DNA from 3 places in the Streptomyces sp. NPDC057010 genome. Region 1 is predicted to be linked to each of the others. Evidence: riboswitches for the same ligand, from Rfam matches in the RefSeq annotation. Region 1 holds a riboswitch; each other region holds the start of a gene.
What was found. A riboswitch is a leader RNA that binds a small molecule or an ion and turns the genes downstream of it on or off. The one in region 1 is predicted to bind cyclic di-AMP.
Positions count from the first base shown of each region.

Region 2: it holds a riboswitch for cyclic di-AMP, as region 1 does, so the genes downstream of both, ACFTXQ_RS05600 (M23 family metallopeptidase) here and ACFTXQ_RS29245 (transglycosylase family protein) in region 1, are expected to answer to the same signal.
Region 3: it holds a riboswitch for cyclic di-AMP, as region 1 does, so the genes downstream of both, ACFTXQ_RS11150 (peptidoglycan DD-metalloendopeptidase family protein) here and ACFTXQ_RS29245 (transglycosylase family protein) in region 1, are expected to answer to the same signal.

Region 1 covers NZ_JBHUSC010000048.1:23,534-32,985, forward strand. The annotation lists gene ACFTXQ_RS29220 (NAD(P)/FAD-dependent oxidoreductase) at 43-1,428, opposite strand; gene ACFTXQ_RS29225 (exopolyphosphatase) at 1,818-2,759, opposite strand; gene ACFTXQ_RS29230 (DUF501 domain-containing protein) at 2,756-3,304, opposite strand; gene ACFTXQ_RS29235 (septum formation initiator family protein) at 3,363-3,851, opposite strand; gene eno (phosphopyruvate hydratase) at 3,945-5,231, opposite strand; gene ACFTXQ_RS29245 (transglycosylase family protein) at 5,483-6,187, opposite strand; cyclic di-AMP (ydaO/yuaA leader) riboswitch at 6,191-6,363, opposite strand; gene ACFTXQ_RS29250 (transglycosylase family protein) at 6,640-7,725, opposite strand; gene ACFTXQ_RS29255 (cytochrome P450) at 7,829-9,103, opposite strand; gene ACFTXQ_RS29260 (globin domain-containing protein) at 9,225-9,452, shown strand, end outside.
Region 2 covers NZ_JBHUSC010000003.1:306,053-315,504, forward strand. The annotation lists gene ACFTXQ_RS05580 (DUF5998 family protein) at 1-397, opposite strand, end outside; gene ACFTXQ_RS05585 (GNAT family N-acetyltransferase) at 450-3,164, opposite strand; gene ACFTXQ_RS05590 (HPr family phosphocarrier protein) at 3,349-3,630, shown strand; gene ACFTXQ_RS05595 (GntR family transcriptional regulator) at 3,819-4,502, opposite strand; gene ACFTXQ_RS05600 (M23 family metallopeptidase) at 4,694-5,497, opposite strand; cyclic di-AMP (ydaO/yuaA leader) riboswitch at 5,510-5,669, opposite strand; gene ACFTXQ_RS05605 (M16 family metallopeptidase) at 5,876-7,243, opposite strand; gene ACFTXQ_RS05610 (M16 family metallopeptidase) at 7,264-8,613, opposite strand; gene ACFTXQ_RS05615 (DNA topoisomerase (ATP-hydrolyzing) subunit A) at 8,829-9,452, shown strand, end outside.
Region 3 covers NZ_JBHUSC010000008.1:19,002-28,453, forward strand. The annotation lists gene shc (squalene--hopene cyclase) at 1-193, shown strand, start outside; gene ACFTXQ_RS11130 (1-hydroxy-2-methyl-2-butenyl 4-diphosphate reductase) at 193-864, shown strand; gene hpnH (adenosyl-hopene transferase HpnH) at 870-1,898, shown strand; gene ACFTXQ_RS11140 (aspartate aminotransferase family protein) at 1,895-3,277, shown strand; gene ACFTXQ_RS11145 (tyrosine-protein phosphatase) at 3,324-4,142, opposite strand; cyclic di-AMP (ydaO/yuaA leader) riboswitch at 4,452-4,627, shown strand; gene ACFTXQ_RS11150 (peptidoglycan DD-metalloendopeptidase family protein) at 4,632-5,615, shown strand; gene ACFTXQ_RS11155 (SGNH/GDSL hydrolase family protein) at 5,777-6,562, shown strand; gene ACFTXQ_RS11160 (MBL fold metallo-hydrolase) at 6,671-7,870, shown strand; gene ACFTXQ_RS11165 (ATP-binding protein) at 8,242-9,452, shown strand, end outside.

The DNA.
Region 1 (9,452 bases):
GACGTGCTCGTACTGCTCAGGGTCCTGTCGGCTCGCGCCGGGTCAGGAGGCCTTGGCCTTCTGGGCCGGTGCCGCGGCGGCGGCCGGAGCCGGGGCCGGCTTGGCGGCCTCGTAGAACTCCTCGCGCGGGGTCTCCAGAGCACCCAGCGAGACGACCTCGCGCTTGAGGAACATGCCGAGGGTCCAGTCGGCGAAGACGCGGATCTTGCGGTTCCAGGTCGGCATGGCCATGCCGTGGTAGCCACGGTGCATGTACCAGGCGAGCCGGCCCTTGAGCTTGATCTTCATCTTGCCCATGACGATCATCGCGACGCCCTTGTGGAGGCCGAGGCCTGCCACCGCACCCTTGTTGGAGTGCGAGTACGGGTGCTGCGGGAAGCCCCGCATGCCGGAGATGACGTTGTCGCCGAGGACCTTGGCCTGGCGCAGCGCGTGCTGGGCGTTCGGCGGGCACCAGGCGTTCTCGACGCCGGCCTTGCGGGCGGCGATGTCGGGAACCTGGGCGTTGTCGCCGGCGGTCCAGATGTAGTCCGTGCCCTTGACCTGGAGGGTGGGCTCGGCGTCGACGTGGCCGCGCGGGCCCAGCGGCAGGCCGTAGCGGGACAGCACCGGGTTGGGCTTGACGCCCGCGGTCCACACGATGGTGTTGGAGTCGACCTCGAGGCCGTTCTTCAGCACCACGTGGCCGTCCACGCAGGAGTCCATCGACGTGTTGAGGTAGATCTCGATGCCGCGGGACTCGAGGTGCTCCTTGCCCCAGGTGCCGAGCTTGGGCCCGACCTCGGGAAGGATCTTGTCGGCCGCGTCGACCAGGATGAAGCGCATGTCCTCGCGCTTGATCGTGGCGTAGTACTTCGCGGCGTCGCGGGCCATGTCCTCGACCTCGCCGATCGTCTCGGCGCCGGCGAAGCCGCCGCCGACGAAGACGAAGGTGAGGGCCTTGCGGCGGACGTCCTCGTCCGTCGTGGACTCGGCCTTGTCGAGCTGCTCGAGGACGTGGTTGCGCAGGCCGATGCCCTCTTCGACGCCCTTCATGCCGATGCCCTGTTCGGCGAGGCCGGGGATCGGGAAGGTGCGGGAGACGGCGCCGAGCGCGATCACCAGGTAGTCGAAGGGCAGCTCGTACGCCTCGCCGACGAGCGGCGTGACGACGGCGACCTTGCGGTCCTGGTCGATGCTGGTGACCCGGCCGGTGAGAACCTCAGCCTTGGGCAGCACGCGTCGCAGCGGGACGACGACGTGCCGAGGCGAGATGCTGCCTGCGGCCACTTCGGGGAGGAAGGGCTGGTAGGTCATGTACGACCGGGGGTCGACGACCGTGACGGTCGCCTCGCCGTAGCGCATCTTCTTCATGATCCGCTTGGCCGCGTACAGGCCTACGTACCCACCTCCTACAACGAGGATCCTGGGACGCTCCGTGGTGCTCATGGAACGAGTATCCAGCACCCAAAGGGGTGCCGCTCGTGAGCCCCTTCACAAGCAGTCGGAGACCCTCTGCTACACTGCGCGGCCCACGTGACGGAGGTCATGGTGCGCAACGGGAACCACGGTGTAACGGGAGTCGTTGTGCACCCGTCCTGAACTGGCCCGTAAGCCCTCAACCGGACTGGACCACCGGGTCTTGTCCATACGTCTGATGCGGAACCGGTTGCGTCCGCTATTCGTACGAACGCCTTGGAAAAGAGGCCTGAGGGCCTCGCGAGACCCCCAAAAGGCCCTCCGCGCGCGCCATCAGGCCACTTTCCTTTGTGAAGAACTTCACGAACTTCTTGTGGATCACGGGACCAAAGTCCCCCGCAGACCCCTCCGAGGGCCCTTCAGGCAGCGGACCAGGCGATGCCGTCCAGGATGTCGTGCTCCGAGACGACGACCTCGGACGCGCCGATGCGTTCCATGATCGCCAGGAGGACCAGGGCGCCGGCGCCGATCACGTCCACCCGGCCCGGGTGCATCACGGGGATCGCCGCGCGCTCGGCGTGGGGGGCCGTCAGCATCCGCTCGCTGATCTCGCGGACCTGGTCGTAGGAGATCCGGGAGTGGTGGATCGCCGACCAGTCGTACTCCGCAAGACCGAGGGCGATGGCGGCGACCGTGGTCACCGAGCCGGCCAGGCCCACCAGGGTGCGGGCCTCGCCGAGCGGGACCGTCTCGGCGGCCAGGTCCAGCGCCGCCTCGATGTCGGCCCGCATGGCGGCGATCTGCGCCTCGGTCGGCGGGTCGGTGACGGCCCCGTCGACGACGAGGTGGCGCTCGGTCATCCGGACGCAGCCCACGTCGACCGAGCGGGCGGCGCGCACGTGGTCCTCGCCGACCACGAACTCCGTCGAGCCGCCGCCGATGTCCACCACCAGGAACGGCCGCTCCAGGTGCTCGTGCGTCACGAGTTCCTTGGTGGCGCCGGTGAAGGAGAACTCGGCCTCCTGGTCGCCGGAGATCACCTCGGGCTCGACGCCCAGGATGTCCATGACCCCCTGGACGAACTCGTCCCGGTTCTCGGCGTCCCGGGAGGCGGAGGTGGCCACGAAGCGGATCCGCTCCGCGCCGAACTCCTTGATGACCGCCGCGTACTCGCGGCAGGCGGCGAAGGTGCGCTCCAGGGCCTCGGGGGCGAGGCGGCCGGTCTTGTCCACGCCCTGGCCGAGGCGGACGATGATCATCCGTCGGTCCAGCTCGACCAGCTCGCCCGTGGCCGGGTCGCAGTCCGCGACCAGCAGGCGGATGGAGTTCGTACCGCAGTCGATGCCCGCGACCCTCGTCATGCGTCCGACTCCTTCTTCTCCGCCTTCTCCGCGCACGGGGTGACGCAGGCGCCCTTGGCCCACCACTCCGGCAGCATCGCCAGGGCCTCGTCGCCGAACGGGTTCACGCCCGGGCCCGCGGCCAGGGAGTGACCGACCAGCACGTGCAGGCACTTCACCCGGTCCGGCATCCCGCCGGCGCTCGGGAAGCCCTGGAGCACCTCGATGGCGTCGCGGCGCTGGATGTAGTCCTCGTGCGCCTTCCGGTACGCGGCGGCCAGCTCCGGGTCCTCGGCGAGGCGGGCCTGCATCTCCTTCATCACGCCGTTGGCCTCCAGCGTGCCGATCGCGGAGGCCGCGCGCGGGCACGTCAGGTAGTACAGCGTCGGGAAGGGGGTGCCGTCGGGGAGCCGGGGGGCGGTCTCCACCACGTCCGGCTGGCCGCAGGGGCAGCGGTGGGCGATGGCGCGCAGGCCGCGCGGCGGGCGGCCGAGCTGCTGCTCGAACGCCTCGATGTCCGCGTCGGTCGGCTCGGTCCGGTCGGTCTGGGGCGGGGGCGTCTGCATGCCTGGAGGAAGTCTCTTCGTTCTCGTGGATGGGTGCTGCGGTGCGTCGTCGTACCGGTCAGTCGCCCGGGCGGTCGGCCTTGTCGACGCCGTCCCAGACGTTGGAGTACCACGGGCGGTCGGAGCCGGCCTGGCCGGTCCGGTGCCGCTCGGGGCCCTGCGCGCCGGGGTCGGTCATGATGTAGCCGGTCTCCCCCGGGCGGAGGAAGTGCAGGTGTTTGCGCGCCTGCTGCTCGGCGTAGGCGTTGTCCTGCCAGCGGGCCTTCTCGTCGCGCAGCCGCTCAAGGCGGTCCCGCGCGGCCGCGGCCGCCCGCTGCTGCTCCGCGATCTCCGAGCGCTGGGACACGTACTGGCGCATCGGATACGCGAGGGCGACGACCAGCGTACAGAGCACGAGCACCAGGAGCGCGGCGCGGCCGGTGAGCCGGCTGCGGCGGACCTGGCGGCGCGACTGCGAGCGGTAGACGTGGGCGGCGGTCCGCTCACCGAGCTGCTTGAGCCTGGTCGCGGTCGAGAAGGTGGAGAACCGATCCCGGTTCCCGGCCATTGATCCCGCCTCCCCTGTTGTACGCACTACGCACTACGTCCCCGCACACGGTACGGGACCGAGTGCGGGGACGCAGGGAGGCTAGGCGAAGGCTCAGCCCTTGAAGCGCGGGAAGGCGCTGCGGCCCGCGTACACGGCGGCGTCGTCGAGGATCTCCTCGATGCGCAGCAGCTGGTTGTACTTGGCGACGCGGTCCGAGCGGGCCGGGGCGCCGGTCTTGATCTGACCGCAGTTCACGGCGACGGCGAGGTCGGCGATGGTGACGTCCTCGGTCTCACCGGAACGGTGCGACATCATGCACTTGAAGCCGTTGCGCTGGGCCATCTCGACGGCGTCGAGGGTCTCGGTCAGCGAACCGATCTGGTTCACCTTCACGAGCAGGGCGTTCGCGGAGCCCTCCTCGATGCCGCGGGCCAGGCGCTCCGGGTTGGTGACGAAGAGGTCGTCGCCGACGATCTGGACCTTGGAGCCCAGCTTGTCGGTGACGGTCTTCCAGCCGGCCCAGTCGTCCTCGAACAGCGGGTCCTCGATGGAGACCAGCGGGTACGCCTCGACGAGCTCGGCGTAGTAGTCGGTCATCTCGGCGGCCGAGCGGGACTGGCCCTCGAACTCGTACTTGCCGTCCTTGTAGAACTCGGACGCGGCGACGTCGAGCGCGAGCGCGATGTCCTTGCCCGGGGTGTAGCCGGCCTGCTTGATGGCCTCGACGATGAGGTCGAGCGCGGCGCGGTTGGACTCCAGGTTCGGGGCGAAGCCGCCCTCGTCGCCCAGGCCGGTGGAGAGGCCCTTGGTGTGCAGGACCTTCTTGAGGGTGTGGTAGACCTCGGCACCCCAGCGCAGCGCCTCGGAGAAGGACTCCGCGCCGATCGGGGCGATCATGAACTCCTGGATGTCGACGTTGGAGTCGGCGTGCGACCCACCGTTGAGGATGTTCATCATCGGAACGGGCAGCAGGTGCGCGTTCGGGCCGCCGAGGTAGCGGAAGAGGGGGAGGTCGGAGGCCTCGGACGCGGCGTGCGCGACGGCGAGGGAGACGCCGAGGATGGCGTTGGCGCCGAGCGAGCCCTTGTTGTCGGTGGCGTCCAGGTCGAACATGGCCTGGTCGATCAGGCGCTGCTCGGTGGCGTCGTAGCCGACGAGCTCCGGCCCGATCTGCTCGATGACGGCGAGGACGGCCTTCTCGACACCCTTGCCCATGTAACGGTTGGGGTCACCGTCACGGAGCTCGATGGCCTCGAATGCACCGGTGGAGGCGCCGGACGGAACTGCAGCACGGCCGGTGCTGCCATCGTCGAGGCCCACCTCGACCTCGACCGTGGGGTTGCCTCGGGAGTCCAGGATTTCCCGGGCTACGACGACGTCGATGGACGGCACGAGCATCTCCTTCTGGGATGTGACGCTGGGTGTGCGGTGGCGTCAGGCCGTGGGATGGCCTCGCCGACTAGAGCCTAACCGGCTCCGGGCACTCGGCCAGCCGACCGCCCGCGTCCTGGGACGAAAAAGGGGCCGAATACCTTGCTTCCAGGACATACGACTCTTGATCGTCGGGTATCCACCGGGCAAAACGCCGCCGCCCGGCGCGTGGGGGGAGACGCGCCGGGCGGTGGGGAGCGCGGCTATTGCCGCAGTGTTCAGCTGAGCTTCAGCTTCTGACCGGGGAAGATCAGGTCGGCGTCGGAGACGATGTCCTTGTTCAGCTCGAAGAGCTTCTCCCAGCCGCCCTTGACGCCGTTGGCGTCGGCGATGGCGCCCAGGGTGTCGCCGGGCTTGACCTCGTAGGAGCCGTTGCCGGTCTTGGGGGCCTCGGCGCGCTCGGAGCGGGTGGTCGGGGCGGCCTCGGAGCGCTGGGTCTCCTTCTTCGGCGCGGCCTTCTGCTCGGTCTTCTTCGGAGCGGCCTTCTGCTCCGTCTTCTTCGGCTCGGTCTTCGGCTTGGAGGGGGCCTCGGGAGCGCCGCCGCCGTACGAGGAGTTGGACAGGCCGACGCCGCAGGACGGCCAGGCACCCTTGCCCTGGCCCTTGAGGACCTTCTCGGCGATGGCTATCTGCTGGGACTTGGAAGCCTGGTTGGCCTGCGGGGCGTACGCCTTGCCGCCGTACGCGGCCCACGTCGAGGCCGAGAACTGCAGGCCGCCGTAGTAGCCGTTGCCGGTGTTGATGGCCCAGTTGCCACCGGACTCGCACTGCGCGACGCGGTCCCACTCGCCCGCCGTGGCGGCCGAGGCGGAGCTCGCGGCCATCAGGGGCGCGGCGACGGCCACACCGGCGACACCGGCGAGCGTGACGATGCGGGTCGCCTTGGAGGCGCGGCGGTGCTTGCCCTTGCCGGAAAGCAGCATGAGGTTTCTCCTCACCGACGCCTACGAGGTGAGCTGTCGGGTTCGGGCGGATGAGTTGCCCGGTCGTGCGACCTAGCGCACGGCTTAACCCCTAGCCGGTGGCGTGACCGTCTCTCAACGGCCGCTCCCGGCGCCTACCTTGGTTCCCCCGCTCCTGCCTTCGGCGCTTGACGCGACGACTGTTCCCCCCGTCCGCCGGCAGGATTCGGCGATGCGGTCGAAGGAGCCCGCGGTGGCGGGCGATTCAGAAGGTAGACAGGCCTCCCCCCGATGTTCAACAAGCGACATCGGGGGGAAACGGCCCCTACTTGCGTTCCACTTACGCACGTTTGCGCAGGTGAGGACAGGGTTTGCAGAATCCCCGAGGGGTGACACGCCAGTTGACCGGAAGAGACACATGTCTCACTTACAGAAAACGGACAATCAAGTCTTTCCGGATGCCCGAAGTGCCCTTATTTTGCGGTTAGATCCAGGTTCTGGCCGGGCTTGATCAGGTTGGCGTCCTGGCCGATGACCTGCTCGTTGGCCTGGTACAGCGCGCTCCAGCCGCCCTTGACCCCCTTGGCATCCGCGATGGCGGCGAGGCTGTCGCCCTCCTGCACCGTGTACTTGGGCTCCGACGGGGCATCAGAGACGGCCGGCGCCTCGGCGGCGGGTGCTCCGCGGTGCTTGCCCGTGCCCTCGGCCGGGGTGGCCGACGGGGCGGCGGGGGAGGTGGGTTCGGCGGAGGCGCCGGGGGCCGTCGGGCCGGGCGTGACGCCGGGCGTCGCGGGCGCCGTCGGGTCGGCCGGGGTGAGCGGCGGGGCGGTGGGGTCCACCGGATCCGTGGTCACCGGGGCCGTCGGGTCGGCGGGGGTGACGGGCGGGACGGTGGGGACGGTCGGGGTGGTCGGGGCGGTCGGGTCCGCGGGGGTCACCGGAAGCGTCGGGTCCGTGGTGAGGTCGTCCGGCGACGGCATGACGGGCAGTCCGAGCGAGGGGCCGAGGGGGCCGTCGGGAACCACGAAGGAGGGGCTCTCGGACGGGCCCGGGGTCGGCTGCCCGTAGTCCGTGGACGGCTTGCCGTGTCCGGTGACGGGCACGCCGTCGTCGGGACGGGAGGGCGAGGGGGTGACGGAGTGGGAGCCGCCCGGCAGGCCGGGGTCCACCGCGGCCGCGGGGCTCTGCTGGTCCAGCCCGGCCGATGCCGCGCACAGCGACCACGCCTGCGTTCCCTGCGAAGCGAGTACGCGCTCGGCGACGGCTATCTGCTGCGACCGGCTCGCGAGGTCGGCGCGCTTGGCGAAGTCGAGCCCGCCGGCGGCCTGCCACTCCTCCTGCGTGAACTGGAGTCCGCCGTACGATCCGCTGCCGGAGTTGGCGGTCCACGTGCCGCCGCTCTCGCATTCGGCGACCTTGTCCCACGTCGAGGTGTCCGCCGCGCTCGCGCTTGTGGCGGCGAGCAGCGGCAGGGCCAGCGCGGAGCCGGTGACTCCGGCGGTGACGACGATCGCGGGGATCTGGCGGGGGCGTCTGTGGCGGCCGTTCCCGGGAAGCATGAGGCTGCACCTTTCGCATAACGGCGGGGTAACGGCAGAACCTAGCGGCCTTCGAACGCATGTCACAAGTTCGGCAGGGAACTGACTTCCGGTCAGGCGGCGCTCAGATGTTTCGGGGTGTGAAGCGCACAGGGAGAGTGCGCAGGCCACGCATGATCAGTCCGCCGCGCCAGCGCAGGTCTTCCGGCGGAACGGCGAGTTCCAGATCCGGCAGACGCGTGAGCAAAGTCGCAAGCGCCGTCTGTCCTTCAAGTCGTGCGAGCGGAGCGCCCAGGCAGTAGTGGATCCCGTGCCCGTATCCGAGGTGCTGGTTGTCGGTGCGCCCGAGGTCGAGGGTGTCCGGATCGGCGAACCGGGCCGGGTCGCGGTCGGCTGCCGCGAGGACGACCAGGACCGGGTCCCCGGCCGCGATCGGCTGCCCGCCGAGGGTCAGCGGCTCGGTGGCGAACCGCCAGGTGGCCAGCTCCACGGGGCCGTCGTAGCGCAGCAGCTCCTCGATCCCGGTCTCCAGCAGCGCGCTCTGACCGGCGGCGAGCGAGAGCTGGAGGCGCTCGCGCTGATCCGGGTTCATGAACAGGGCATGCAGCCCATTACCGATCAAATTGACCGTGGTTTCGAAGCCGGCGAAGAGCAGGATGAAGGCCATGGCGGTGGCCTCACCCTCCGTCAGGTGGTCTCCGTGGTCGCTCGCCCGGATCAGGTCGGAGATCAGGTCGTCGCCCAGATCATCCCTTTTGCGGTGGATGAGCTCGCCGAGGTAGGTGCGCATCTGCTTGACCGAGCGGGCCACTCCGCCGCGCGGACCGCCGCCGTGCCGGATCATCATCCCGGCCCAGTCGCGGAAGTCGTCCTGGTCCTCGCGCGGTACGCCGAGCATCTCGCAGATGGCGTAGATGGGGAGCGGGAAGGCGAACTCGTGGATGAGGTCCGCCTCCCCCTTCTCCTGGAACTGCCCGATGAGGTGGTCGGTGAGCGCCTGCACCCGCGGGGTGAACTCGGCGACCCTGCGCGGGGTGAACGCCTTCGACACCAGGCGCCGCAGCCGGGTGTGGTCCGGCGGGTCGATGTTCAGCAGGTGCGTCATCAGCTCCGCCTTGCGCTCGCCCGGAATGCCCGTCTTGCCCTTGGCGTGGGCGGGCTCCGCGTGGTGCGCCGGATTCTTGCTGAGCCGCTGGTCGGCGAGGGCCTGGCGGGCGTCGGCGTACCGGGTCACCAGCCAGGCCTCGACCCCGCTGGGGAGCTTGGTGCGGTGCACCGGGGAGTGCTCGCGCAGCCATGCGTAGGCCGGGTAGGGGTCGGTCGCGAACTCCCAGTCGAAGAGGGTCGGACCCTGGGGCGAAGGGGAGTCGGCGGGGGATGCGGGAGTCTGCTCGTGCACCGGATGACCGTATCCCGGCATACGACCCCCATCCCATATGGGTCGTTCGTCGCGGCTGTCCGTAGATCCGCCATCGCTTGACCTCACCTTGTCCGACATTCCTACTTTCGGTTTTGTGGATGTGAGGATCTTGAAAAGCAGCTTCGCGGTGGTGGAGAGACGGGCCGAACACGCGGTCAAGTACTTCTACTCCCACCTCTTCTGGCACAACCCCGGAGTCCGTGAACTCTTCCCGGCCTCCCCCGAGGACATGGAGCGTCAGCGCGACCGGCTCTTCGCCGCGCTCACACACGTGATCGCCCACCTGGAGAACGAGACCCTCGTCCCCTACCTACGCGACCTCGGGCGC
Region 2 (9,452 bases), on a different contig from region 1:
AGACCGCGCCCCAGCCGATGGTCAGGACGACCTCGCGGGGCAGGGTGCCGGGGGTGTAGGACTCCGGGTTGGCGACGACGCGGCTCAGCACCACGGAGGAGATGCTGGAGAGCTTGACCGACTCGGTGGAGGTCGTCGCGTACGGGGACGGGGACCCGGCGTCGGCGGCCTGCTCGTCGGTGTGGCTGACGATGAAGCGGTTTCCGGTCAGGACCAGCACGGTGACGTGGCGGCGCACCTCGTTGGAGTCGAAGGTCGTCTCCTGGTGGACCAGGTACGACGAGATCGGCTCGCCGCCCACCGCGGCCTCCACCGCCTCGGCCACGAGGGCCGGGTAGTAGCCGCTGCGCTCGATCGCCGTGCGCAGCCCCTGGGTCGTCGTACCGGATTTCGCCATGAGGTCCATCCTAAGGCCCGTACGGGGCACCCCGGCCTTCCCCCGTACCCGCTCAGTAACTGGGGAGGGTCCGGGGGCCGAGGTCCCCGCGGGCGGGCGGGTGGGCGATCCGGACGGTGGCGCTCAGCACCGAGAGACCCTCGGTGGCGACCACGACCGGTTCCAGCGAGACGCCGATCACCTCGGGGTGGTCGTCCACCAGCCGGGAGAGGCGCAGGAGCAGCTCCTCCAGGGCGGGGGTGTCCACGGGATCGCTGCCGCGCCAGCCGAAGAGGAGGGGTGCGGTCCGGATGGATCGGATCAGTCCGGCGGCGTCCCGGTCGGTGGCCGGGACCAGCCGGTGGGCGGTGTCCCCGAGCAGCTCGGAGGCGACGCCGGCGAGCCCGAAGGAGAGGACGGCGCCCGCGGCCGGGTCGATCACCGAGCGGACGACCGTGTCGACCCCGCGCGGCACCATGGGCTGGACCACCGGCTGGAGCTCCACCGGCTTCCCGAGGGCGTCGGTGAGCTCTTCGTACGAGAGCCTCAGCTCGGCCTCGTCGCGCAGGTCGAGCCGTACGCCGCCCAGGTCCGCCCGGTGGCGCAGGTGCGGGGCGGTGGTCTTGAGGGCCACCGGGTAGCCCAGCACCCCGGCGGCCCTGACCGCCGCGTCGGGGCTCGGCGCGGGCAGGGTGGCCTGGACGCGGATGCCGTACCTCCCGAGCAGCTCGCGGGCGTCCCAGTCGGTCAGGGTCAGCACGGCCTCGCCGTCGACGTCGGCGAGCAGCCCGGCCAGCTGCGCGGCGGTGCCGGCCTCGTCGATGTCCTCGAACTCGGGCACCTGGCCGGCCTCGGCGTTGGCCCGCCGCCACTGCCCGTACCGCACGGCCTCGGCGACGGCCTTGGCGGCCCGCTCGGCGGCGGGGTAGCTCGGGATCCGCTGCCCCTCGGGAGCCTTCTCCCCCACCCCGGCCAGCGCCTCGACCAGTTCGCCGAGTTCCACCTGCACGACGGCCACCGGCTTGCCCGGCGTCTCGGTCACGGCGTCGCGCAGGCAATCGGCCAGGTCGTCCGCCGGAGCCTGCTCGTTCACCCACGGGATCGCGGTGACGACGACCGCGTCGTTGGCGTCGGAGGCCAGCGCCGCGGCCAGCGCCTGACGGAAGTCCTCCGGCGAGGCCGCCGTGGTCAGGTCGATCGGCGGCAGCGGCCGCAGGCCCTGGGTCAGGCAGGCGTCGTAGGTGAGGATCCCGAGGGACTCGGAGTTCCCGAGGATCGCGATGCGGGGTCCGGCGGGCAGCGGCTGCGAGGCCAGCAGCAGGCCGACGTCCACCAGCTCCGTCACCGTGTCGACGCGGATCACTCCGGCCTGGCGCAGCAGCTCGGAGACGGTGGCGTCCGGCAGCCGGGTGTCCGGGACGACGTGCCCGGCCGGGGAGTGGCGGCCGCCCTTGGCGACGACCACCGGCTTGACGGCGGCCGTGCGGCGGGCGAGGCGGGTGAACTTCCGCGGGTTGCCCAGGGTTTCCAGGTACATGAGGGCGACGTCCGTCCCCTCGTCGTCGTACCAGTACTGGAGGATGTCGTTCCCGGAGACGTCGGCCCGGTTCCCCGCCGAGACGAAGGAGGACAGCCCCTCCCCGCGCCGCACGAGGGCGGAGAGCAGGGCGATGCCGATCGCCCCGGACTGCGTGAACAGGCCGGTCCGGCCGCGCACCGGCAGCGGCGCGGGCGTCAGCGAGGCGTTGAGCTCCACCTCGGGCGCGGTGTTGATCACCCCGTAGGCGTTCGGTCCGATCAGCCGCATTCCGTACGAGCGGACCTGGCGCACCAGTTCGCGCTGGCGGTCGAGCCCCTCCGGGCCGCTCTCCCCGTATCCGGCGGACAGCACGACGAGCCCCTGCACGCCGTGCTCGCCGCAGGCGGCGACCGCCTCGGGGACGCGGTCGGCGGGGACGGCGATCACGGCGAGGTCGACGGGGGCCCCGATGGCGCCGATGGTGGGGTAGGCCCGTACGCCGTCGAGCAGATCGCGGGTGGTGGCCTCGTTGACGGCGTAGAGGTGGCCGTGGAAGCCGCTGTCGCGCAGGTTGCGCAGGGCGGCCGCGCCCACACCCGCGAGGGAGCGGCTGACGCCGATCACCGCGACCGAGCCGGGGGCCAGCAGCCGCTGCACCGAGCGGGCCTCGGCGCGCTGTTCGCGGGCGCGCTGGACGGCGAGGGACTCGGCGGTGGGCTCCAGGTCGAGGGTGAGGTGGACGGAGCCGTCCTCGAAGCTGCGCTTCTGCTCGTAGCCGGCGTCCGTGAACACCTTGATCATCTTGGTGTTGGCGGGCAGCACCTCGGCGGCGAACCGGCGGATGCCGCGTTCCCGGGCCACCGCGCCGATGTGTTCGAGGAGCGCGGAGGCGACCCCGCGGCCCTGGTGGGCGTCCTGGACGAGGAAGGCGACCTCGGCCTCGTCGGCGGGGGCGGTGGCGGGCCGGCCGTCGGGGCCGATGCGGTCGTAGCGGACGGTGCCGATGAACTCCCCGCCGATGGTCGCGGCGAGGCCGACCCGGTCCACGTAGTCGTGGTGCGTGAAGCGGTGCACGTCGCGGTCGGAGAGCCGGGGGTACGGGGCGAAGAAGCGGTAGTACTTCGACTCGTCGGAGACCTGCTCGTAGAAGCTGACCAGCCGGCCGGCGTCCGCGGTGGTGATGGGCCTGATCCGGGCGGTGCCGCCGTCGCGCAGGACGACGTCCGCTTCCCAGTGGGCCGGGTACGAGGGGTCCGACTCGGTGGTCATGCGGTGATCTTAAGGCCATGACTGGCTGAATAGCTCCTGCGCGGCGCATGAGGCAAGCTGGGGCAAATCAGTGCAAGCTGGGGAAGGTCGAACGGCGGAGGATCCAGGCCGAAGGTCGGTCGGAGCATTCCGGGCGTCGTGAGAGACTGGTCTAGACAACCGTAAGAACCTGAAGGGCATCACCATGGCAGAGCGCCGCGTCAACGTCGGCTGGGCCGAGGGCCTGCACGCTCGTCCCGCCTCGATCTTCGTCCGTGCGACGACCGCTTCCGGCGTCCCGGTGACCATCGCGAAGGCCGGCGGCGACCCCGTCAACGCCGCCTCCATGCTGGCGGTTCTGGGCCTGGGCGCCCAGGGTGGCGAGGAGATCGTCCTCGCGTCCGAGGCCGACGGCGCGGAGGCCGCGCTGGACCGTCTCGCGAAGCTGGTCGAGGAGGGTCTCGAGGAGCTCCCCGAGACCGTCTGACCCTTCGCGGCGAAGCCGTGGCCCCGGAGTTCCGGGGCCACGGCTTCGCTGTTTCCGCGACGCAATATCCGGCCCGATGAAAAAAGGGCAGCACGGGAATTCCGGTCCGCGAAATCCGGCCCCGCAGGAATACGGCACGGGCGGGGGCTAATTCACGCCGAGTACCGATCCTTTGTATACGGCCCGTGTTAATGCCGGACGCTCGACATGTTTACGGCAGGTTGCGAAGTGCTCACCGCGGGCCGGATCCGGCTCCGGGGCCGGTGCGCTTCGGCCGCCCGGCCGGCGTGGACCGCGGTCAGCGTCCGGGCCCGCTCGGCGTCGCCGCGCGCCACCGCATCCACGATCGCGCCGTGCTCCGCCCAGGACTCCACGGGCCGCACCGGCGCCTCCACCACGTACATCCACGCCACCTTGTGCCGCATCTGCGTGAGCAGCGCGATCAGCCCCGGGCTGCCGGAGGCCTGCGCGAGGGTCTCGTGGAACCAGCCCCCCAGGGAGCGCAGGTCCTCGCCCTGGCCCCTCCTGGCCCGCTCCTGGCCCAGCCTGACCAGTCCGCGCAACACCTTCAGGTGGGCCTCGGTGCGCCGCCGGGCCGCCCTGGCCGCGGCGAGGGGCTCCAGCAGCATCCGCAGCTCCAGCAGGTCGGCGGCCTCCTGCTCGGTCGGCTCGGCCACGCAGGCGCCCGCATGGCGCCGCGTGGTCACGAACCCCTCGGACTCCAGGGTGCGCAGCGCCTCGCGGACGGGGACGCGCGAGACCCCGTACCGCCGGGCCAGGACCTCCTCGGTGAGTCTGCCGCCCGGCTCGAAGACCCCGGAGACGATGTCGTCGCGAATTGCCGTGCATACCGCGTGCGCAGGAATACGCAAGACCGAACCTCCGCCTATTTCCGACTCGCACAGTCATTGGACACGCATGCGCGTGCTGCGACTCTATTGCAACACACGATAATTTCCGAGAGCGGTCGAAAATACGAAACATTTGCACGCGGACAACGCGAAGGCCCCGGCTTGGTGAGCCGGGGCCTTCGGACCGTCCGTGGAGCGGTGGCGCCTTCGGGTCAGAGGCTGACGCCGTGCGAGCGCAGGTACGCGAGCGGGTCGATGTCCGAGCCGTACTGGGAGCCGGTGCGGGCCTCGAAGTGCAGGTGCGGGCCGCTGGAGTTGCCGGTGGAACCCGACAGGCCGATCTGCTGGCCCGGGGTCACCTGCTGGCCGACGGAGACGCTCAGCGAGGACATGTGCCCGTACTGCGTGTAGGTGCCGTCGTTGTGCTTGATGACGACGTTGTTGCCGTACGCGCCACCCCAGCCGGCCTCGACGACGGTACCGGCGCCCACCGCGTGGACGGAGGTGCCGGAGGCGGCGTGGAAGTCGATGCCGGTGTGGCTGCCGGAGGACCACATGCCGCCGCCCGCGTGGTACTGCGTGCTGACGTACGAGCCGTCGACCGGGGCGACGAAGGTGTTGAGGCGCTTGCGCTCCTCCTCGCGGGCGGCGCGCTCGGCGGCCTCGCGCTCGGCCTTCGCCTTGGCCTCGGCGAGGCGCTTGGCCTCGGCGGCCCGCTGCTTGGCGTCGGCCTCGGCCTGCGCCTGGGCGGCGGCGTGCTCGGCGGCGCGCTGCTGGGAGGCGGCCTGGTCCTGGAGGTCGCCCGCGAGGTCCTCGGCGACGACGACGGCACCGAGCCCGTTGTCCTGGGCGGAGTTGTTGTCGCCGCTGTCCGCGGCGAAGGCCGGACCGGCCAGGGAGCCGACGACGCCCGTGGTGGCGAGGGCGGCTATGCCGGCGTAACCGGCGGTCTTGCGGCTCAGACGGCTGGAACCACGGTGCTTACCGGAGCCGGCGGGACGACTGCCAAACGCCATGAAGGGGCTGATCCTTTCCTTCCTTCTCGCCTACCGGGTTAGCTGACGGGTTCGGAGCAGGAAGGTCTCCTACGGGCCTCCTCTTGCGAGGCGGTCCGATTCACCCCAGGGACTGATGTGGGTCCCCGGCTCCCCAGGCTCGCGCCTGACGGGGACTCGGCGATCGCTGCCCGGTGCCGCGGGTGCGGCGGGTACAACTGACGGACAGCAGGGCCGACGCTAGGCGGATCATCAGTCAATCGCCAAACAGACGCGCCCTTTTGTTGCGTACGCCACACCGCATACGAGCAACCACACCATGAAACGGACAAAAGGGGTTCCGGCGGCCGAGCCGCCGGAACCCCTCACACCGATCGCCAATTGGCCATCGGCCGAACGTCAGTTGGTGACGACGCTCACGTCACCGATCCCCAGCGCCCGCACCGGTGCCTCGATCTGAGAGGCGTCGCCCACGAGGACCGTGACCAGCCGGTCCGCCGGGAAGGCGGCCACGACGGCCGAAGTGGCCTCCACCGTCCCGGTGGCGGCGAGCTGCGCGTACAACTGCGCCTGGTAGTCGTCGGGCAGCTCCTGCTCGACCTGGTCGGCCAGGGTGCCGGCCACCGAGGCCGCCGTCTCGAACTTCAACGGGGCCACGCCCACCAGGTTCTGTACCGCCACGTCCCGTTCGGCGTCGGTCAGGCCGCCCTCCGCGAGGGTGCGCAGCACCTTCCAGAGGTCGTCGAGCGCCGGGCCGGTGTTCGGGGTGTCCACCGAGCCGCTGATGGCGAGCATCGAGGCGCCCTTGCCGTCGGCGGTCGAGCGCAGGACCTGCCCGAAGGCGCGCACGCCGTAGGTGTAGCCCTTCTCCTCGCGCAGCACCTTGTCCAGGCGGGAGGTGAGGGTGCCGCCCAGGCAGTAGGTGCCGAGCACCTGGGCAGCCCAGACCCGGTCGTGCCGGTCGGCCCCGATCCGGCCGATCAGCAGCTGGGTCTGGACCGCGCCGGGGCGGTCCACGATGACCACGCGGCCGGTGTCGTCGGCGGTCACCGGCGGCACCGGCAGGGCCTCGGCGGAGTTGCCCGTCCAGGTGCCCAGGGTGTCCGCCAGTACGGCGTCCAGGTCGATGCCGGTCAGGTCGCCGACGACCACCGCGGTGGCGGTCGCGGGGCGTACGTGGGCCTCGTAGAAGGCGCGCACGGCGGCGGAGTCGATCCGGGAGACCGTCTCCTCGGTGCCCTGGCGCGGGCGGGACATCCGCAGGGAGGCCGGGAAGAGCTCCTTGGAGAGCTGCTTGGCCGCGCGGCGCTGCGGGCTCGCCAGCTCGTGCGGGATCTCGTCGAGCCGGTTGCGCACCAGCCGGTCCACCTCGGCGTCGGCGAAGGCGGGGGCGCGCAGCGCCTCGGCGAGCAGGCCCAGCGCCTTGTGCAGACGGGAGGCGGGGACCTCCAGGGAGACCCGGATGCCCGGGTGGTCGGCGTGCGCGTCGAGGGTGGCTCCGCAGCGCTCCAGCTCGGCCGCGAACTCCTCGGCGGAGTGCTTGTCGGTGCCCTCGGACAGGGCGCGCGCCATGATCGTGGCGACGCCGTCCAGGCCCGCGGGCTCCGCGTCGAGCGGGGCGGCGAGGTTGACCTCGACGGCGATGACCTGCTGGCCGGGGCGGTGGCAGCGCAGCAGGGTCAGGCCGTTGGGCAGGACCCCGCGGTCGGGGGCCGGGAAGGCCCACGGCTGCGGCTCGCCGGCCTGCGGCCGCGGGTGGAAGGTCATCGTGACGGCTGCGGTGTCGCTCACTGCTCCGCCCCTTCGGTCTCGTCTTCGTTCTCGGAGGTGTTGTCGTCGGCCGCGATCGGCTCGTACACGAGCACCGCCCGGTTGTCCGGGCGCAGCCGGGCCGCGGCCACGGCCTGCACCTCCTCGGCGGTGATGTCGAGGACGCGCTGGACTGCCGTCAGGGCCAGCTGCGGGTCGCCGAACAGGACCGCGAAGCGGCACAGTTCGTCGGCGCGGCCCGCGACCGTGCTCAGCCGGTCCAGCCACTCCCGCTCCAGCTGTGCCTGCGCGCGCTCCATCTCCTCGGCGGTGGGGCCCTCGGCGGCGAACCGCGCGAGCTCCTCGTCCACGGCCGCCTCGATGTCGGGGATCTCCACCCCGCCCGAGGTCTTCACGTCCAGCCAGCCCAGCGAGGGGGCCCCGGCCAGGCGCAGCATGCCGAAGCCGGCCGCGACGGCCGTCTGGTCGCGGCGCACCAGGCGGTTGTGGAGCCGCGAGGAATCTCCGCCGCCCAGGACGGTCAGCGCCACGTCCGCCGCGTCGCACTCGCGGGTCCCGTCGTGCGGGAGCCGGTAGGCGGCCATCAGCGCACGCGCCGGGACCTCCTCGACGATCTCCTCGCGCAGCTCCGCCCCGATGATCTCGGGGAGCGTGCCGTCGCGGGGCGGCTGCTTGCCGTCGTGCGACGGGATGGTGCCGAAGTACTTCTCGACCCAGGCGAGGGTCTTCTCCGGGTCGATGTCGCCGACCACGGACAGCACCGCGTTGTTCGGCGCGTAGTACGTACGGAAGAAGGCGCGCGCGTCCTCCAGCGAGGCCGCGTCCAGATCGGCCATGGAGCCGATCGGGGTGTGGTGGTACGGGTGCCCCTCGGGGTACGCCAGCGCGGTCAGCTTCTCGAACGCCGTGCCGTAGGGGACGTTGTCGTACCGCTGGCGGCGCTCGTTCTTGACGACGTCGCGCTGGTTCTCCATGGACTCGTCGTCCAGGGCGGCCAGGAGCGAGCCCATGCGGTCAGCCTCCAGCCAGAGCGCGAGCTCCAGCTGGTGGGTCGGCATCGTCTCGAAGTAGTTGGTGCGCTCGAAGCTGGTCGTGCCGTTGAGGGAGCCGCCGGCGCCCTGGACCAGTTCGAAGTGCCCGTTTCCGGGCACGCTCGCCGAGCCCTGGAACATGAGGTGCTCGAAAAGGTGAGCCAGGCCGGTACGGCCCTTGACTTCGTGGCGCGAGCCGACGTCGTACCAGAGGCAGACCGCGGCGACCGGGGTCAGGTGGTCCTCGGAAAGCACCACGCGCAGGCCGTTGGCCAGCCGGTGCTCGGTCGCTGTCAGGCCGCCGGAGCCGGCCTGGGCGGTGGCCGTGTGACCCATGGGCATGTGGTCCCTTCGATCGCGATGCAGAGATTTCTGTCAGACCTGCCACTGTATGCAAGCGCGTCGGTTGCCGGATAAGTTCCCGGGTCACGCCCCCAGCTCCGTCTGGGGGGACCCCCGGGGTCGGAGTCGGCGTTGTCGGTGCCTCGGGCCACAATGGTCCGCGTCAGACCCCCCAGCACACCCATTCTTGGTTAAGGAGCCGCGCAGCGATGGCCCGCCGCAGCACGAAGACCCCGCCGCCGGAGGATTTCGAGGAGAAGATCCTCGACATCGACGTCGTCGACGAAATGCAGGGCTCCTTCCTCGAGTACGCGTACTCGGTGATCTACTCCCGCGCCCTGCCCGACGCCCGCGACGGGATGAAGCCGGTGCACCGGCGCATCGTCTACCAGATGAACGAGATGGGTCTGCGCCCCGACCGCGGCTACGTCAAGTGCGCGCGCGTCGTCGGCGAGGTCATGGGCAAGCTCCACCCGCACGGAGACCAGTCGATCTACGACGCGCTCGTGCGCATGGCCCAGCCCTTCTCGATGCGGCTGCCCCTGGTCGACGGCCACGGCAACTTCGGCTCGCTCGGCAACGACGACCCGCCGGCCGCGATGCGTTACACCGAGTGCAAGATGGCCGACGCCACGTCGCTGATGACGGAGTCGATCGACGAGGACACCGTCGACTTCGCCGCCAACTACGACGGCCAGGAGCGCGAGCCCATCGCGCTGCCCGCCGCCTACCCGAACCTGCTGGTCAACGGCACCTCCGGGATCGCGGTCGGCATGGCCACCAACATGCCCCCGCACAACCTCGGCGAGGTCATCGCGGCCGCCCGCCACCTG
Region 3 (9,452 bases), on a different contig from region 1:
CGTCGAACGGGGCATCGACTACCTCGTTCGGACGCAAGCCCAGGACGGAACCTGGGACGAGCCCTACTTCACCGGCACCGGCTTCCCCTGGGACTTCTCCATCAACTACCACCTGTACCGCCAGGTCTTCCCGCTCACCGCCCTCGGCCGCTACCTGCACGGGGAACCGTTCGTCCCCGCCGGGGGATCCTGATGTCCGCCGCCCGGGGCGGCAGACCGGGCAACCCGGACCCGCTGCTGGTCGCCTGCGCCCTGCGCATCGAGCAGGCCGCCCTGCGCAGCTCGGCCCGCGGCGCTCCGCAGGCGTACGGGCTCCTGCGCACCGGCATGGGCCCGCGCGCGGCGGAGCGGGCCGTCGGCCGGGCCCTGGAGCGGCCCGGCATGGACCGGGCCGCCGTCCTCGCGACCGGGTTCTGCGCCGGGCTGGTCCCCGGCATGCACCCCGGCGACCTGGTCGTTGCCGAGGAGACCCGGGACCCGCACGGGACCGTCCCGTGCACCGGCACCCCCCTGCTCGCCGAGGCACTGGCCCGGGCCGCCCCCGGCCGCACCGTGCACCTCGGCGCACTGACCGGATCCGACCACGTCGTCCGCGGCCAGGAGCGCGCGCAGCTGCGCGCCACCGGCGCCATCGCGGTCGACATGGAGTCCGCGGCCACCCTGTGGACCGCCACCCGCGGCGACCGCCCCCCGTCGGGAGGGGGACGTCCGGTTGCGGCCGTCCGGGTGATCGTGGACGCTCCGGAGCATGAGCTCGTCCGTATCGGCACCGTCCGCGGAGGAATATCGGCCTTCCGTGTCCTGCGTGCCGTACTGCCCGCGTTCTATGACTGGCACCGTTCTTTGCTGCTCCCCAGGAGGTGAGCCAGATGGCCATGCCGCTGCGCCAGACCATCAGGGTCGGGACCTATCTGCTCGAACAGAAGCTCCGCAAGCGTGAGAAGTTCCCGCTGATCGTCGAGCTGGAGCCGCTCTACGCCTGCAACCTGGCCTGTGAGGGGTGCGGGAAGATCCAGCATCCGGCCGGCGTGCTCAAGCAGCGCATGCCGGTCGCCCAGGCGGTCGGCGCCGTGCTGGAGTCCGGCGCGCCCATGGTGTCCATCGCGGGCGGCGAGCCCTTGATGCACCCGCAGATCCACGAGATCGTGCGCCAGTTGGTGGCCAGGCGGAAGTATGTCTTCCTCTGCACCAACGCGATGCTCCTGCGCAAGAAGATCGAGAAGTTCACCCCGTCCCCGTATTTCGCCTTCGCCGTGCACATCGACGGCCTGCGCGAACGCCACGACGAGTCGGTCGCCAAGGAAGGCGTCTTCGACGAGGCGGTCGCGGCCATCAAGGAGGCGAAGCGGCGCGGTTTCCGGGTGACGACCAACTCCACCTTCTTCAACACCGACACCCCGCAGACCATCATCGAGGTGCTCAACTACCTCAATGACGACCTCAAGGTGGACGAGATGATGATCTCGCCCGCCTACGCCTACGAAAAGGCCCCCGACCAGGAACACTTCCTCGGCGTCGAACAGACCCGGGAACTCTTCAAGAAGGCCTTCGCGGGCGGCAACCGGCGGCGCTGGCGGCTCAACCACTCGCCGCTCTTCCTCGACTTCCTGGAAGGAAAGGCAGATTTCCCCTGCACCGCGTGGGCCATTCCGAATTACTCCCTCTTCGGCTGGCAGCGGCCCTGCTATCTGATGAGCGACGGCTACGTCCCCACCTACCGGGAACTGATCAACGACACCGACTGGAGCAAGTACGGCCGGGGCAAGGACCCGCGCTGCGCGAACTGCATGGCGCACTGCGGCTACGAACCCACCGCCGTCCTCGCCACCATGGGTTCCCTGAAGGAATCCCTGCGCGCGGCCCGGGAGACGGTCTCGGGGAACCGGGAGAAGCAGTGACCGGCTTCGACCTGCGCGCCCTGCTGGACGAGCGGGGCGGGGAACGGTACGAGCTGCACGGCCGCCACCTCAACCACCAGCTGCCCCGGATGCTGCACACCATCGGCTTCGACAAGGTCTACGAACGAGCCGAGGGAGCCCACTTCTGGGACGCCGAGGGCAACGACTACCTCGACATGCTCGCCGGTTTCGGAGTGATGGGCCTGGGACGGCACCACCCGGTGGTCCGCCGCGCCCTGCACGACGTCCTGGACGCCCAGCTCGCCGACCTCACCCGCTTCGACTGCCAGCCGCTGCCCGGGCTGCTGGCCGAGAAGCTGCTCTCCCACAGCCCGCACCTGGACCGGGTCTTCTTCGGCAACAGCGGCACCGAGGCGGTGGAGACGGCCCTGAAGTTCGCCCGGTACGCCACCGGGCGGCCCAGGATCCTCTACTGCGACCACGCCTTCCACGGGCTCACCACGGGCTCCCTGTCGGTCAACGGGGAGGGCGGCTTCCGGGACGGTTTCGCGCCCCTGCTCCCCGACACGAAGATCGCGCTCGGCGACCTGGCCGCCCTGGAGCGCGAACTGGGGCGCGGGGACGTGGCCGCCTTCGTCGTCGAGCCGATCCAGGGCAAGGGGGTCCAGGCCGCCCCACCCGGCTTCCTGCCCGCGGCGCAGGAGCTGCTGCGCCGCCACAAGGCGCTGCTGATCGCGGACGAGGTGCAGACCGGCCTCGGACGTACCGGCGACTTCTACGCGTACCAGCACGAGCCGGGCGTGGAGCCGGACCTGGTGTGCGTGGCCAAGGCCCTCTCGGGCGGGTACGTGCCGGTCGGCGCGACCCTGGGCAAGGACTGGATCTTCAAGAAGGTCTACTCGTCCATGGACCGGGTGCTCGTGCACTCCGCGAGCTTCGGCTCCAACGCGCAGGCGATGGCGGCCGGGCTGGCGGTGCTGTCGGTGATGGAGGACGAGGAGGTCGTGGCCAACGCCCGGGCCATGGGTGACCTGCTGCGCGGGCGGCTCGCGGCCCTGGTGGACGAGTACGAGCTGCTGCACGAGGTGCGGGGGCGCGGACTGATGATCGGCATCGAGTTCGGCCGGCCGTCCTCGCTGGGGCTGCGCAGCCGGTGGACCGTGCTCCAGGCGGCCCGCAAGGGGCTCTTCGCCCAGATGGTCGTGGTGCCGCTGCTGCAGAAGCACCGGATCCTGACCCAGGTGTCCGGGGACCACCTGGAGGTCATCAAGCTCATTCCGCCGCTGATCGTGGACGAGCGGGACGTCGACCGGTTCGTCGGCGCCTTCCGCGAGGTCATGGACGAGGCGCACGGCGGGTCGGGGCTGATGTGGGACTTCGGCAGGACGCTGGTGAAGCAGGCCGTCGGCAACCGGTGACGGCCTGCCGGAGGGGTGCTCCGCGGGCACCCCTCCGGCCCGGACCTCAGTCGAGCAGCCGCCCGCGGAGGCGGTCCAGGGTCTCGGGGGCGAGCCCGAGGCCCTGCGACAGGTAGCCGTCCACGCCGCCCCAGACCTCCTCGATGGTGTCGAAGGCCGCGACCAGGTACTCGGCGCGGGCGTCGAAGAGCGGCGCGAGCAGCTCCATCACCTCGGGGGAGCGGGCCTCGGCCGACTCGCTGCTGCGGCGGACCCGGTAGCGGTTGTGCGGGGCGTTGGACTCCAGGTAGTCCGCGACGATCGCCTCGCGCGGGACGCCGAGCGCGAGCAGGGTGACGGCGATCGACAGGCCCGCCCGGTCCTTGCCGGCCGCGCAGTGCAGGAGGGCCGGGACGCTGTCCTCGGCGAGGGAGTGCACCACCCGGCTGTGCTCGGCGGTGCGGTGCCTGATGATCCCGCGGTACGAGTTCGACATCCGGGCCACGCCCTTGCCGTCGCCGAGGATCGAGCGGAGCTGGTCGAGGTCGCCGTCGCGGACCATCTTCCAGAACTCCCGGCCGTCGGCCGGATCCGACAGCGGGATGTTGACGTTGCGCACGCCGGGGAGCGCGACGTCCGGCCCCTCCAGGGCGTGGTCGGCCGCGTTGCGGAAGTCGAAGACCGTGTGCAGGCCGAGCGAACCGAGGAATTCTGCATCGATTTCGGTGGCATGTGCCAGATGTCCGCTTCGGAACAGTCGTCCCGACCTGACCCTTCGTCCGTCGGATGTCGGCAATCCGCCCACATCACGGAAATTGCGCACTCCGGTCAATTCCGGCTCGGACTGCGGGCGCGCCGGCGGGGCCGGGGGTATCTGCTGGGTCAAGGAACTCCTCCGCTTCGTCGTAGGTGTCCGAATTACACTACTTGGCGCCAACTTGCCATGAGCGGAGGCGAGATCGGGCGCCTCCCCGTGAGCCAGATCATACGGTGACCGTGAGTGCCTGATCGCTAAAACGGAAAGGCCCGGCCGGGGCGGCTGTTGGCGGTGGGGAATGGACGGAGGGTGACCGGAATTCCATTGATCCCTCATCCCTGGGAATCCGTCAGGAAATTCATGGCTTGTTAGGTGCGGCCGAACTCGATTACCTTCGCGATCGATCCGGGTGGACCGCCGAATCCTGCCGCCGCCCGGGAACCGCACCCGACTATTCACGCGCGCGGCAGGAGCGGGGGAACCAGGTAGGCCGCCGGTCCGGATCTTTGATTCCGGGACGGCTCGGGGTGAAGCCGTACATGTTCCGCACATGGCCGGCCGGACATCTCCAGTCCGAACCCGACAGCTCACCTCGCAGGCGCCGGAGAGGAATTCGCCATGCCTGCAAAGGGTAAGCACCGCCGCCCCAAGTCGCTTTCGATATCCCGCGGTTTCGCCGCGGCCGGCACGGGTGGCGCGGCCCTCGCGCTGCCGCTCATGGGCGCCGCCGGCGCCCACGCGGCCGGCGCCCCGGCCGCCGCCCCGGTCTCGGCTCCCGCGGTGGCCCCCGCCGTCGCTCCGGCCGCCGCCCCGCAGGTCCCGGCCGCGCTCCAGGCCGCGCCGACCGTGTACACGGTCGTCCCGGGCGACTACCTCTCCAAGATCGCCGCGGAGCGCCACCTGTCGGGCGGCTGGGAGCGGCTGTACGCCGACAACCGCGAGGCCGTCGGCAGCAACCCCTCCCTCATCCACCCCGGCCTGAAGCTGACGCTCGGCGCGAAGGGCGACTCCGCCCCGGCCGAGGCCCCCGCCCCGGCCGAGGCCCCGGCGGACGCCCCGGCCGACGACCCGGCCGAGGCCTCCACCGACGAGGCCTCCGGCGAGGAGCAGGACGCGCCCGTCCCCGCCCCGCAGCCCAAGCAGGCCCAGAAGCCGAAGAGCACCGGCACCTCCACCGGCGCGAAGGCCCCGAGCGCCGCGGGCTTCGTGGCCCCGGTGGGCGGCGGGATCTCCACCCAGTACAAGACCCCCGGTGCCATGTGGTCCAGCGGTTACCACACCGGCGTCGACTTCATCGCGAGCTCCGGCACCACCGTCAAGGCCGTCGGCGCGGGCACCGTCGTCTCCGCCGGATGGGGCGGCGCCTACGGCAACGAGGTCGTCATCCGCCACGCGGACGGCAAGTACTCGCAGTACGGCCACCTGTCCCAGCTCTCCGTCTCGGTGGGCCAGAGCGTCACCGGCGGCCAGACCATCGGCCTCTCCGGCTCCACGGGCAACTCCACCGGCCCGCACCTGCACTTCGAGATCCGCACGGGCCCGTCCTACGGCTCGGACATCGACCCGATCGCCTACCTCCGCTCCAAGGGCGTCACCATCTGACGGCACCCGCCGTCGGAGCAGGGACACACGTCAGGCCGGGACCCGAGGGGGGTCCCGGCCTCACGTGTACTTATTCCTTATCCCCCGGGTGGTATAGATCACGGTCCGTCAACCCCTCATTACGTTGGCGTAGGTTGGTTACGGGAGTGAAGGATGGCGTCGTGGCAGCGACGACGACGACACTCAAGACCATCGGCTCGTACGCGGCGATCGGGGACAGCTTCACCGAGGGCGTGGGGGACCCGGGGCCGGGGGACTCCTATCTCGGCTGGGCGGACCGGCTCGCCGTGCTCCTGGCCGATCAGCGCGAAGAGCACGACTTCCGCTATGCGAACCTGGCCGTGCGCGGCCGGCTCCTCGACCAGATCGTGGCCGAACAGGTCCCGCGGGCCAAGGAGCTCGCCCCTGACCTCGTGAGCTTCTGCGCGGGCGGCAACGACATCATCCGGCCCGGCAGCGACCCCGACGACGTCGCGGAGCGGTTCGAAGCCGCCGTCGCCGACCTCACCGGGGCCGTCGGCCAGGTCATGATCACCACCGGCTTCGATACCCGGGGCGTGCCCGTCCTCAAGCACCTGCGGGGCAAGGTGGCGACGTACAGCGCGCACGTCCGCGCCATCGCCGACCGCTACGACTGCCCGGTGCTCGACCTCTGGTCGCTGAAGTCCGTACAGGACCGGCGGGCCTGGGACGCGGACCGGCTGCACCTGTCGCCCGAGGGGCACACGCGGGTCGCGCTGCGCGCCGCGCAGGTGCTCGGGCTGGAGGTGCCCACGGACCCCGACCAGCCGTGGCCGCCGCTGCCGGCCCGCGGCTCGGTGGACGTGACCCGGGACAACATCCAGTGGGCGCGCGAGCACCTGGTGCCGTGGATCGGCCGGCGCCTGCGCGGGGAGTCCTCCGGGGACCACGTCGAGGCGAAGCGGCCGGACCTGCTCCCGCTCTAGGCGGGACGGGAGGGGAGCGGGGGCCGCAAGCGGAATCCTTCGGGGCAGGTGTGCGTTGGGATGGTCGTAGACCGACGACCGTCCCGACCCTTCCTCCCAGGAGGCGCCTTGACCGGCTCCAGTCCCCTGCGTCCTCGGCTGCGCGCCCTGCGGCCCGAAGCCTTCGGCGCGGACCCGTCCGGCGCCCGCCTGGAGCGGATCCACCGCTCGCCGAACTTCGCCGACGGCGTCTTCCAGAACCCGGTCGGCGCCCGGACCCGTCCCTCCGGGTCCATGAAGGAGTTCGCCAAGATCTACTTCCACAAGGAGCAGCGCCTCCGGCGCAGCCCCGGCGCCCCCATCCCCGTGTACCCGACCACCCTCGCGGAGCTGGCGAAGCCGCCCGCGAGCGGACTGCGGCTGACCTGGATGGGCCACTCCAGCGTGCTCGCCGAGATCGACGGGCGCCGGGTGCTCTTCGACCCGGTGTGGGGCGAGCGCTGCTCCCCCTTCCCCTTCGCCGGCCCCAAGCGCCTGCACCCCGTACCGGTACCCCTCGCCTCCCTCGGGAAGGTCGACGTCGTGGTCATCTCCCACGACCATTACGACCACCTCGACCTCCCCACGATCAAGGACCTGGCCGGTACGGACACGGTCTTCGCCGTCCCGCTCGGGGTCGGCGCGCACCTGGAGCGCTGGGGAGTCTCCTTCGACCGGCTGCGCGAGCTGGACTGGAACGAGAGCACCAAGGTCGCCGGCCTCTCGCTCACCGCGACCCCCGCCCGGCACTTCTGCGGGCGCGGGCTGCGCAACCAGCAGCACACCCTGTGGGCCTCCTGGGCGGTCGCGGGCGACGAGCACCGGATCTACCACAGCGGGGACACCGGCTACTTCCCCGGCTTCAAGGAGATCGGCGCCGAGCACGGGCGCTTCGACGCGACGATGATCCAGATCGGCGCGTACTCGGAGTACTGGCCCGACATCCACATGACGCCCGAGGAGGGCATGCGCGCCCACCTCGACCTCCAGGGCGGCACGCCGCACGGCACGATGCTGCCGATCCACTGGGGCACCTTCAACCTGGCCCCGCACCCGTGGGACGAGCCGGGCGAGGGCACCCTGGCCGCGGCCGAGGGGGCGGGCGCGGCCGTCGCCCTGCCGATCCCGGGCCAGCCGTTCGAACCGGGCACGGCGGACGCCCCCGCGACCCCGTGGTGGCGCCCGTTCGCGGCGGGCTCCCCGACCCCGCCCCCCACACCCCCGCGCCACGTCCCCACGGACCACCCCCACCCGCTGATCCACGAGGAGCCGGAGGCGGTCGGCTCGTAGCAACGCCGCCGTCGGTTTCGGCGGGGCCGGGTGTGTGGCGGGGCGCCCCCGCAGGGCGCCGAACGCTGTCCCGCTGCCACCCTCCGGCCCGTGGTCACGTTCGGCGCCCGAGGAGGTGCCCCGGCGCGCGCCCGGCCCCGCCGAAACCGCCCGCACGCCCCGGGCGCGGAGCGCAATCCGCCGAGCCCGCCGCAGGCGACCCGGCGGATTCGGGCGTCCGTACGAGCGCTCCACCGGGAGCGGGAAGCAGCCCCGCGAACTTCCCCAACTGGCAGTCCGGGGCGGGACGGTGCGGTCTAGCGTGGGTATCCGGTGATCAACACCGGGCCCCGGGATCGCTGGGGGCCGGGCCCCACGTACCGAGGACGCCGATGTCCGGACTCCGCGCCGCCCGCCACGCCCCGTCGAGACACGCCGTCACCGGTCCGGGCCGGCAGATACGCCCCCAGCTGGTCCGCGCCGCCGTACTGCCCACGCTCGCCGCCGGGCTCAGCGGCGCCGCCGCGGTCATCTTCACCCTCCAGCTCGGCGGGGGAGCGGGCGAGCGCGACGCCCGGCTCTGGCCGGTCCTCACGGGCTGCGCGCTCCTCTTCGCCGCCGCCCTCGCGGCGGCCCTCCTCGGGGCCCAGCGTGCCGCCAAGGCAGTCCGGGACCGGTGCGAGGCGCTGCGCCGCTCCAGCGTGCGCGGCCGCCAGGAGCTGCGCACGGCCGCCGACCGGCTGGAGCGCGGCGAGGCCCCGCCGCGCCCGGTGCGCGGCGGCCCGGGCGCGCCGCCGCTCGGGACGGATCCGGCCGGGGTGGACGAGTTCTGGCTGCTCTCGCAGGAGCTGCGCGGCGCCCGCGAACAGGCCCACGCCACCCTCGTACGGCTGGCGGGTCCCGCCGCCCCCTCCGACAGCGAGCGCAAGGTCGAGGTGTTCGTCAACCTCGCGCGCCGCCTTCAGTCCCTCGTCCACCGGGAGATCTCGCTCCTGGACGACCTGGAGGACACGGTCGAGGACCCGGACCTGCTCAAGGAGCTCTTCCACGTAGACCACCTCGCCACCCGCATCCGCCGCCACGCCGAGAACCTCGCCGTGCTCGGCGGCGCCGCCTCGCGCCGCCAGTGGACGCGGCCCATCGACCTCAGCGAGGTGCTCCGCTCCTCGGTGGCGGAGGTGGAGCAGTACACGCGGGTCAAGGTCGTGCCCCCGGCGGGCGGCAGCGTGCGCGGGCACGCCGTGGCCGACGTGGTGCACCTGCTGGCCGAACTGGTCGAGAACGCCACCGTGTTCTCCGCCCCCGACACGGATGTGGTGCTGCGGGCGGAACGGGTCACCGCCGGGATCGCGGTCGAGGTGGAGGACCGCGGGCTGGGCATGCCGGCCGAGGAGCAGCACCGGATGAACGCCCTGCTGGCGGACCCCGACCAGATCAGCGTCCGGCACCTGCTGGCCGACGGGCGGATCGGCCTGTTCGTCGTCTCGGCGCTGGCGCGGAGGCACGGGATCGCCGTCGAGCTCAAGTCCAACATCTACGGCGGTGTCCTCGCCGTGCTGGTGCTTCCGCAGGAGCTGCTGGGCGCGGAGGCCCCGAGCGCCGC